DNA from 2 places in the Filimonas effusa genome. Region 2 is predicted to be linked to the other one. Evidence: riboswitches for the same ligand, from Rfam matches in the RefSeq annotation. Region 2 holds a riboswitch; the other holds the start of a gene.
The links. A riboswitch is a leader RNA that binds a small molecule or an ion and turns the genes downstream of it on or off. The one in region 2 is predicted to bind thiamine pyrophosphate.

Region 1 (5,560 bases), on a different contig from region 2:
GAACTATGAACACAATAACTGTTGAAGCGCTGAAAGCGCGTTTGGATAACGGCGAGCAGATACATCTGCTGGATGTGCGCGAGGACAGCGAGAGGGCTGAATTTAATATCGGTGGCACGCATTTACCCCTGGGTAAAGTGCAGGCGATGCAGGTAGAAGACATTGAGGGATGGAAAGGTGATGAAGTGATCATCTACTGCAGAAGCGGTAACAGGAGCGGTGTAGCTGCATTGCTCATGGAACAGGCAGGTTTTAAGAATACAGTGAACCTGGTTGGGGGGATGCTGGCCTGGCGCGATAAGTTTGGTGAATAAGCGTACGTTTATCTAATAGATCAATTACGCATAGACCGTCGAACAGGACAGTAAAAGAGGCCGTATCATAAGTGCGATACGGCCTCTTTTATTTGGGTACCTCCTGATGGAGCCGGGTTCGCGTTTAAGCAATTCTCAGCGGCTATTTTTATTTATGAGCCAACCTCTTTTTTAAAGTCCGGCGCAAGTATAAGCTTGTGAAGCCGGTTATATTATTTAAAGCCTGATATTCACTGCCACCATGAAATTGGTGCCGGCCATTGTGGTGTAGTAATTATCTTCATATGGGCCATAACCGGCGGCGATGCCGGGGTAGGCAGCTCCTGTTGCTTCGTATTTCCTGTTGAAGACATTGTTGACATAACCTGTAATATTCCATTCGTTGAACAGGAAGTTCTTGATCGTATAAATAACCCTCGCATCCTGTACGTAATAGTCTCTCAGGCTGCGTTCCGCTTTCTGGGTATTATCCATGTACTGCTTGCTGACGTATTTGGCCGGCAGGCCTATTTCCAGTTGTTTAACGGGAGTAAGAATAATGCTGCCTCCTGCAACGATCGATGGTGAGAAGGAAATATCTGTATTGGAATAGGCTGTGCCTTCTTCTCCTACATGCTCGAAGTCGTCGTTGTAAATAGTGAGATAGTTGGTAAATGATTTTATCTTATTCCGGCTAAAGGCTGCATTGCCTTGTATAGCCACCCAGCGGTTGAGGTTTACGCTGCCCTGCAGTTCTATACCTAACCTGTAGCTATTGGGAACGTTGATGCGGGTATAAGCTCCCACATCGTTACGGGCGCCTGTTTGAACCAGCTGGTTGTTGTACAACATATAATAACCAGTGGCAGACCAGCTGTATTTGCTGGTTTTTTCTTCTATGCCCAGCTCAAAGTCGTGCAGGGTTTCTTTCCGTGGCTGCTGTTGCTGAGCGGCTTCAAAGTCGTCGCGGTTGGGCTCTTTGTTGGCCATCGCATAACTCAGGTAAGCATTCCAGTTGTTCTTACGGTAACTGATACCTGCTTTGGGATTCACGAAATTGAAATTGCGTTTTACAATAAGTGACGGGTTGTCCTGGAAGCCATACATATTGTACACAACGTGTTTGTATTGCAGGTCGGCAAACAGGCTCCAGTTGTTGTTGAGCTGATGCAGCCATTTCGTATAGATGTTCAGATCTGTTTTTTTTGCGTCGAGATCATAGTAGCGGTGGTTCTTGGGAGCGCCGGCCTGTGCCCATATCACCTCTCCATAATGACCGCCATCGTAGATCGTCCAGCTGCCACCGATGGTAAATTCATTGGAGGCGTTCCGTGATTGCACGGAGAATGTTTGCCCGTAATAGTAGTTGTCGAGCCAGCGGTCTCGTACCAGGTCTGTCGTATCGAGTACTTGGTTTCCAACGTTAAAGCCGGGTAAGCCGTAGTTGGGCAGGGCTTGTTTGGCTTTATACTCTTCGTAATATCCTTTACCCCTTGACAGGAAGCTGGCAACGTTGAGTGTCCAGCTCCGGCCGAGATTCTGGTTCAGGAAAAGCTGGTAATGATCCTGCTGGTAGTTATCGGTTTGATTGTTATAAGGCTCTCCTTCTTTTTCGGTTCCGGCTGCATTATAGGTCCTATAGGTATCGCGATAAGCTTCGGGGACGCCATACCAGGCCTGGTATGTTTTTTCAGTGCCGGTGATAATATTGAAGCGGACAGTGGTGTTGTCGGAAAGATAAGCGCTGGAAAGGTAGAGCGCTTTGAGATCGGAAGAAGCGCGGTCGATATAGCCGTCGCTTTTCAGGCGGCTTAACCTGGCGTCTACTGTAAAGTGGCCATTGATAAGACCGCTTCCTGCTTTAAGCGTATTTTTCCAGGTATTGAAAGAGCCAAAGTTGTTATTGCTTTCTGCGTAGGCTTTTTCGTTGAATTCATTTGTGGTGATGTTCACTGTTGCTCCAAAGGCGCCTGCCCCGTTGGTGGAGGTGCCCACACCGCGCTGGATCTGGATGGAGTTTGCGGAAGAGGCAAGATCGGGCAGGTCTACGAAAAAGCTGCCCTGGCTTTCGGCGTCGTTGTAGGGAATGCCGTTTAGCGTAACGTTGATACGGGTAACATCGGAGCCGCGTATGCGCATAGAGGTATAGCCAATGCCGTTACCTGCATCGGAAGCTACGATCACCGATGGTGTTTGATTGAGCAGAAAGGGGAGATCCTGACCCAGGTTCACCCTGGCGATCTGTTCCTTGCCGATGTTCGTTTTAGTGAAAGGAGCGCGGTCTGAGGCCCGTATAGACCGTACTTCCAAGGGTTCCAGCAAAAAAGCCTGGTCTTCCATCCTGAAACGCTGTAAACCCGGTACGGGAAGAACGATGTGCTGGCGGATCATTTTTTTACCGGTGGCTTCCAATGTAAGTTCATAACTGCCGGCTGCTGCGGAAAAACTGAAATTGCCGGTGTTGGTGCTTGCGGAGGTCCATTTTCGCCCGTTTTGTGAGAGGGTAATGGTTACGCCTTCAACAGGCTGGTTCCTGCTGTCTGTGATAATGCCTTCCAATGGGGTTTGTGCGAAACCCAGTAGTGTTGTAAATAAGGCGAGAATCATCCCTGATAAATACTTCATCCTGTTCTTTTTGAAATCAATTACAATAATGCTGAACAGGAAATTGCTATAGGAGAGGACACACGGTGTGAAAGAGACGGCCTTCCCTTCGCAGGCATTACCCTGTTCAGGTTCAACGGGTTTAATCTCAGCCTTCCTGTTTCCAGGAATAGCACCCCGAGGAATTACTGCCGGGTAGCTCACCCTTGCAGTGTTGCAAAGAAAGGCAGAAAATTTAAATAACCTGTAACATTCTTTTTTTTCGCCCGTTCCAATATAAATTCGTTGCTATGAGAAAGATAATAGCAGTTTTAACCCTTGCCATGCTGTCTATGTCCCAGTTGATGGCTCAGAACCTGGTATATGATGAAAATGCCGAGATTCGTGAGGTAGGTGCTTTTAACGGTATTGAAGTATCGGGAGGTATGATCCTTTATATTTCACAGGGGGCAGAATGTGCTGTAGCTGTGAGTGCGGAGGACCGTCAGTTTGTATCGAAGATAAAAACGGAGGTAAGAGATGGTGTGCTGCATATCGTGCCGCAGGGCGGGGCCTGGAACGGCTGGAACTGGGGGAATAAACAACTGAAGGCTTATATTACTGTCAAGAACCTGCAGTTGCTGCGTCTCAGGGGAGCCGCCTCTGTAAGGCTGGCGAATGAAGTGGCGGTAAATGCGCTTCGTATAGAGATCACCGGTGCAAGTTCTCTTAAAGGGGCGTTAAAAGGGAATGCGGTAAAAGTTGAGGTGAGTGGCGCTTCACGTGCAGAACTCAGCGGAAGTCTTACTGTGTTTTCTGTTGAAGTAAGTGGTGCGAGTACTGTCAGGGCTTATGAACTGAGTGCTGCTACCTGTTCTGTTGAGGCGTCTGGTGCATCGAATGCGCAGGTGACCGCAACAAAGGAATTGTCGCTGCAGGCCAGTGGTGCCAGCAATGTAAGTTACAAGGGAGAAGCTGTTGTAAAGAAGCTGGAATCGAGTGGCGCGTCGAATGTTAGAAAAAGAGATTAAAGAATAAACTGGCGTTTTTAAAAAAAGGTTTGCTCGTGTGCTAATAAGTTCTATATTTGCACTCCAATTACATCGCGAAGTAGAGCAGCGGTAGCTCGTCGGGCTCATAACCCGAAGGTCGGGGGTTCGATCCCTCCCTTCGCAACAGAGGAAATCTTTAAAGGATTTTAAATAAAAAGCTTATCCATTCCGGGTAAGCTTTTTTATTGCTTTCAACCACATTACACCAGATCAAGGGATCATGGGGCATATCAAAAGTTGAGGGATTAAACGGATCAAGTTGAAAACTTGGGGGCTGATAAATATTACGCATAAAGTTGGATCAAGTCGATTTCTTGGGGGGCTGCTAAAAATTATGCATAAAGTTTCGCTAGCCTAAAGAGGAAGAACTACTACGAAAAAAAGTGTATGCCTGCTTAGGGTGGCATGCATTCTTTGCCTAGGCTGTATTACGCCGTTGTGCCCGGCAGCGCGGCTGTTTTTCGTTTAAATATGTATTACTGCCCGATTATAGTTACCTTTGCCGGCCCCGCAACGGAGGGGATATTATAACAATCTACCTTGTTCATTTCCAGGTTAGATGAACATTGTTTTATGAAAGCTGGTTTTGTCAACATATTTGGTAAGCCCAATGCGGGCAAAAGTACCCTGCTCAACGCGCTGCTGGGTGAAAAGCTCGCTATTGTATCTTCCAAGGTACAAACTACCCGCGACCGTATCAAAGGCTTTTTAACGTCGCCTGGCGCCTACCAGATCATTTTTTCCGATACCCCCGGTATCATAGAGCCTAAATACAAGCTGCATGAGCGGATGATGCATTCGGTAAAGAGTGCGCTGGAAGATGCAGATGTGGCAATACTACTGGTTGATATTAAAGATGACCTGGAGGAAAATCACCAGCTTTTTGCTTCTTTACGCCTGAAAGTGCCTTGTATTGTTGTTTTGAATAAAACTGACACGGTAAAGGCAACGGTTGTTGAGGCGGCAGCGAAGTTTTTTGGTGCGCAGTCGTATTGCAAAAAAATTGTAACGATATCCGCACTTAAAGAAAGCAACCTGGATGCATTGAAGGGCGCTATCCTGGAACTGCTGCCTGAAGGCGATCCTTTTTATAGCGAAGACGACCTGACTGATCTGCCTACAAAGTTTTTTGTGGGAGAGATGATCAGGGAAAAAATATACCAGCTGTTTGGTGATGAAATACCCTACCATTCAGCCGTGATGGTGAACGAGTTTAAGGAAAAAGATACCTTGATAAAGATCCAGGCCGATATCATTGTTCAGCGCGAAACGCAAAAAGCGATTCTCATTGGCGAAGGCGGCAAGATGATTAAAAAAATAGGAACCCTTGCCAGGGAAGATATTGAAGCTTTTCTTCAGCAAAAGGTATTCCTGCAGTTGTTTATAAAAGTTCGCCCCAAATGGCGCGACAATGATCAGCAGCTGAAAGAATATGGGTATTATTAAATTTGAGTCCGTATTAATTATTTGAGTTATGTCATTTACTGTTGCAATAGTGGGGAGACCCAATGTAGGAAAGAGTACTTTCTTCAATCGCCTGCTGGAACAGCGCAAGGCTATTGTTGATGATGTTAGCGGTGTTACCCGCGACAGGCAGTATGGTGTGGCCGACTGGAACGGTAAAGCTTTTAA
Region 2 (5,560 bases):
ACGATAAAATTCCCTCCGATAGCATTCGCCGTTGGCCCGAAGCATGGGACAAACCCTTCACCAAAGGCAATCCCGGCTTTACCGTCTCAGCCTACGATAATGTAAGCGCTCCCTGGGGAAGCACCCACGAAGAAACATTGAAGCTGTTCCTCCGTATGCAGCATGTCTCTGGTATGTATGTATGGACAGGCTTCGATTATCTCGGCGAACCAACCCCTTATACCTGGCCCGCCCGTAGCTCCTATTTTGGTATCCTCGACCTGGCAGGCTTCCCGAAAGATGTTTACTACCTCTACCAAAGTATGTGGACCAACAAACCGGTATTGCACCTCTTGCCACATTGGAACTGGAATAACAACGACACCATCGACGTAGTGGCCTATTATAATAATGCCGATGAAGTGGAACTCTTTCTCAACAACACCTCTTTGGGAATCCGGAAAAAAGATACCAGCCTGCATGTAAAATGGCGCGTGCCCTTCGCTCCCGGAACGCTTAAAGCGGTTGCCCGCAAAGATGGCAGAACAGTGCTGCAACAGGAAAGAAGAACCGCGGGAGCCCCTCATGCGCTTCGCCTCATTGCCGATAGAACCAGCATCGGGGCAAATAGCAGGGATCTGTCCTTTATTACTGTACAGGTAATTGATGATAAAGGCAATATTGTTCCGGATGCCGATATACACGTGAACTTTAAGGTCGCCGGCGAAGGCAAACTTATAGCTGTCGACAACGGCAGCCCGGTAAGTCATTCTTCTTTTAAAGCGCCTTATTGTAATACACTAAACGGGCTTTGTCTTGCCGTGATACAATCAAATGATAGAGCCGGTGTTGTAACGCTTACAGCAGAAGCCGCCGATTTGTCTTCTGGTTTTGTTAAAATTACCGCTCGGTAAAACAGCAGAAATAATCGGTTATACCGCTTAAAAACGCAGTTTTCCTCCCTTCTTTATCTCCTGTCATCAGTATTATAGGCCGCTTAAGTGTTTTTTAAAAAACCAGGTCGGCCTTTTAATGTGTTTATAAGTACCCTTGGTTCCAATATTGAATACCTTAACATCATTAAATGGGCGTAGTGATGAAAAGTAGTATTTATATAGACGAATTAAAAACGAGCGAGGAGCGTTTCCTACGCGCCTTTGAACACTCGGCTATAGGCATGGCCCTGGTTTCAACCGAAGGCCAGCTGATGAAGGTAAACAGAAACTTATGCGAAATGACAGGCTACACAGAAGTAGAACTACACCAGAAAACTTTCCAGGAATTAACACATCCCGATGATCTTGCTAAAGATCTGGACTGCGCGCACCAGCTCCTGCGTGGAGAGATCAACGACTACCAGATCGAAAAAAGATACTTTCATAAAAATGGAAATATCATTTGGGTGCTCTTGAGCGTATCCCTTGTAAGAGATAGGCTTGGCCGCCCCGTTCACTTCGTGTCACATATCGAAGACATTACCAGTCGCAAAGAAACAGAACTGCAACTGCGGTATACCAATGAACTGGCACGTGAGCAAAATAACAGGCTCGTTAATTTCGCCCATATCGTTTCCCATAATCTCAGAGCACACTCCGGCAATTTCGAGATGCTGCTCTATATGATAGATCAGGCCGAAAGCGAAGATGAAAAGAATGAGCTCATGCAACATCTTAAAAAAGTATCTTCGCTGCTGAGCGAAACAATTGTTCACCTGAACGAGGTTGTTTCTATCCAGTCTTCTATAGGGCAGCAGAAAATTAAATTAAACCTGCTGGAATATATCAATAATACCGCCGGCATCCTGGCTGCTGAAATCACATTGCACCAGGTGACCATCAACGTGAATGTTCCGGACAACGTTGAAATAGATTATAACCCCGCTTACCTCGAAAGCATTTTGCTTAACCTTGTGTCTAATACTATTAAGTACCGTCACCCCGATCGCCAGCTCATAGTCAATATCAGCTTCGAAGAGATAGACGGTAAAAAGATCCTGTGTGTTTCCGATAACGGAAAAGGCCTTAACCTCGAACGTTACGGTAAAAAACTCTTTGGCATGTACAATACCTTTCATGGAAACAGAGACGCAAAAGGCATCGGCCTCTTTATCGTCAAAAACCAGGTGGAGTCTATGGGAGGAAAAATTGAAGTGTCCAGCGAAGTGAATAATGGTGCTACGTTTAAAATATATATTACATGAGTAAAGCTGAAGTAGCGTGTATTATTGATGATGACCAGGTATATGTGTTCGCCGTAAAAAAAATGATTATGGGTAACGACTTCTGTCGGCAAGTGATCACTTTCAAAAACGGCGAAGAGGCATTACAATTCTTACACGAGAAAATGAAAGACCCCCATGGCCTGCCTGAAATCATTATGGTCGATATTAATATGCCCGTAATGGACGGCTGGGAATTCCTCGACGAATTCATCAAACTGATGCCTTCCCTTCCCCGTAAAGTAACGATCTACATGATCAGCTCTTCCATCAGCCAGGTCGATATCGATCGCGCTAAACAATACTCGGAAGTCCAGGATTATATCGTTAAACCACTGTTGATGGATAGCCTTAGGAAAATTCTCGATTGCGTACAGTTTTAACAGCCTTCTTTCGCCAGTCAAAATAACCCAATACAGCAATTATAAACAGGAAAATAGTAAGACAGGCCATCATGGGCAATGCCTTGTAAAACAACAAAGGCACCGCAAATAAATTCGACAGGTTCAGTAGCAGCCAGTTCTCCACCTTACGTCTGGCCAGTAACCACATGCCTGCCCAGGCAGTAGAACTTACCCATGCATCCCAGGTTGGATAATGCGCATCGGTATAATGGCTTAATGTGCCATACAACACCGCCCATCCTAAGCCGGCAATCAACACAACCACCGCCCACTCCTTTCCTTGGGTATGCGTAATAGGTAGTGCCGGTTCATTGCGGCGCCTCGCCCAGTGTATCCAGCCATAAACACTCATGATTAAATAATAGGCGTTGAGCAATGCCTCTGCATACAACTTTGAGTCGAACATGATATAAGCGATCAGCACCGTGCTTATAATCCCTGCAGGATACAACAGGATGTGATTCCTCCGGGCAAGTAATACCTCCGTTACTCCAAAAATTACAGCAACCCATTCCACAGCACTCGTTTGCTGCGCCTGCTCCGCAAAGAGCGATAACCAGTATTGAATATCCATAGCACTTCCTCCGCAGGAATTACCCTGTTCAGGTTCAACGGGTTTTTCTCAGCCATAGCCTTTCAGCTAAAGCACCCCGGGTTAATAATGATAAACTGCAAAGTAAAGCGTATTCTCTGTATCTTTTACCTGTTAACACCATTTGTATGAATTTAATAGGCAATCTTATCTGGCTCATCTTCGGCGGATTCTTCGCCGCACTCGGCTATCTCATAGGCGGGATCCTCCTTTGCTTTACCATCATAGGCATCCCTTTCGGCCTGCAATGCTTTAAACTGGCCGCCGCTGTATTAATGCCCTTCGGTACAAGGGTTGTAAACCGCGAAACCCAAAACGGCTGCCTCACTTCCGTATGTAATATCATCTGGCTGCTTTGCGGAGGTTGGTATACAGCTCTTACACACCTTTTCTTTGGACTGCTCCTCTATATTACCATCATAGGTATCCCTTTTGGAAAACAACACTTTAAACTCCTCGAAGTCTCCATGATGCCTTTCGGAAAAGATATTGTGTGAAATAAAATTTTCAGTCTTACACCGTAAGAATTTAATTTGCCGCCGTTTAACGGTGACTTTAATGGATAGAACTGAAGAAATTGGTTTCCTTTTTAACCTTACTACCAACAAGCATATAGGGTTTACATTGGAACCAATCCTGATTCAACAGGAAAAAAACAGGAAACGCTTTAGCAAGCTGCTTATCGATGATCAGGAACATTGGCCCTGGCTCAAACCCCTGGCCGATAATCTCTTCGACCTGCTGGTAGGCTTTTCCGATGGCCGCCTCTTCGAATACATGATCGGTACCGGTAGCAGCTACCTGAAAAACCACGCACAGCCCTGGCTCATGCTGAACGAAAAAGACATCCCACGCCTGCGCGCGCACTACCTGTCTCTTCTTCACCAGATCTGGCCTTTTATCACCAACGCACAGTATCCCCTCTATGTACTGCGCGAGGGCAACTTCTCCGACAACAACGTGCGGCCGCTGCGTATCAGCTCTCTCCCCGTTCATCTGCAGTTTAACGCCATTAAAGACGACAACTTCATCACCATCACGATGAATGCCCACACCATGGCAGAACAAACCCCGGCAAGGGTACACCTGTTCAAATCGCTTTTCTTCTTCATGGACGATGTGCTGCATCTCCCTGCTAAACCCGATGACGTCTCCGTTCTCGATATGTTCAAAAAAGGGGAACTGCGCTTTCCCGCACGCGATAAGAACGATGTGGTGAATAGCTTCCTGGTTCCCCTGCAACAGCAATATCCGCTGCAATGCTCCGAAGGTCTCCAATTCGAAGTTACCAGCCCCGAACCGCAAACCAGGGTCATGCTTAGCGAATTCAGCAGCCAGTACCTCATGGTCCAGCCGCAGTTTATGTACGACGATGTACTGGTCGACTACGATGAGGATAAGGAGTATTTCCACGATGCCAATAACCTGCTCACCGTTATCAGGCGCAATAAACCGCTTGAAAAGGAAGCCTACGAACAACTACGCAGCCTCCATCCTAAATTCAAAAACCAGCGCAACAACCGATACTACTACATGCCCTTCGATGAGGTCATGAAAGATAAATGGTTCCTCAAAATGAACCAGCAACTGCAGGATGCCGGCTTCGCCGTTTATGGCCTGCAACAACTCCAGCGCTTTAAATATAATACGGGTAAACCCCGTGTTGAAATTGAAGCCCGCGCCAATATCGATTGGTTCGATCTTAAAGTAAAAGTCTTCTGGGGCGACCAGGAAGTGCCGCTCAAAGACATCCGTAAAGCCATCCTGCACAACCAGGACGCTATTGTGCTCAAAGACGGTACCCTCGGTATGATCCCGCAGGAATGGTTTACCCAGTACGGAATGCTCTTTAAAGTAGGAAATGAAAACAAAGGCAGGTTACAGGTAAGTAAACTGCACTACTCTGTACTCGACGACCTCCAGGCCGAAATAACTGATAAGAAACTGCAACAGGAAATAGCCGATAAGAAACATCGCCTGCTGCATTATAACGAAGTCATTACCAAACAACCCTCCGCCGAAATGAACGCCAGCCTGCGTCCCTACCAGATGGAAGGATTTCGCTGGATGCAATGCCTCGACGAACTGGGGTGGGGTGGCTGCCTGGCAGATGACATGGGCCTCGGTAAAACGCTTCAAACTATTACTTTCATCCAGCACCTGAAAGAAAAATATTCCGGCAGTACGCAACTGGTGGTTTGCCCCACTTCCCTCATCTTCAACTGGGAGGCGGAGATCCAGAAGTTCTGCCCCTCGCTTACTTACCTGCTGCATTATGGCCAGCAACGCGATTTCACCGATGAACAATTTCAGGCAGCCGACGTAGTCCTTACCAGCTACGGCGTCGTTAGAAACGATCTCGAACAC

Region 1: another riboswitch for thiamine pyrophosphate. It lies ahead of ESB13_RS00540 (TonB-dependent receptor); the one in region 2 lies ahead of pnuC (nicotinamide riboside transporter PnuC).

Annotation. Positions count from the first base shown of each region.
Region 1 is NZ_SDHZ01000001.1:129,726-135,285, forward strand. It holds gene ESB13_RS00535 (rhodanese-like domain-containing protein) at 6-314, shown strand; gene ESB13_RS00540 (TonB-dependent receptor) at 531-2,918, opposite strand; TPP riboswitch at 2,985-3,087, opposite strand; gene ESB13_RS00545 (head GIN domain-containing protein) at 3,188-3,907, shown strand; tRNA gene ESB13_RS00550 (tRNA-Met) at 3,981-4,052, shown strand; gene era (GTPase Era) at 4,502-5,374, shown strand; gene der (ribosome biogenesis GTPase Der) at 5,403-5,560, shown strand, end outside.
Region 2 is NZ_SDHZ01000002.1:1,474,222-1,479,781, reverse strand. It holds gene ESB13_RS17175 (glycoside hydrolase family 2 TIM barrel-domain containing protein) at 1-893, shown strand, start outside; gene ESB13_RS17170 (sensor histidine kinase) at 1,076-2,179, shown strand; gene ESB13_RS17165 (response regulator) at 2,176-2,580, shown strand; gene pnuC (nicotinamide riboside transporter PnuC) at 2,549-3,175, opposite strand; TPP riboswitch at 3,163-3,264, opposite strand; gene ESB13_RS17155 (YccF domain-containing protein) at 3,322-3,690, shown strand; gene ESB13_RS17150 (DEAD/DEAH box helicase) at 3,752-5,560, shown strand, end outside.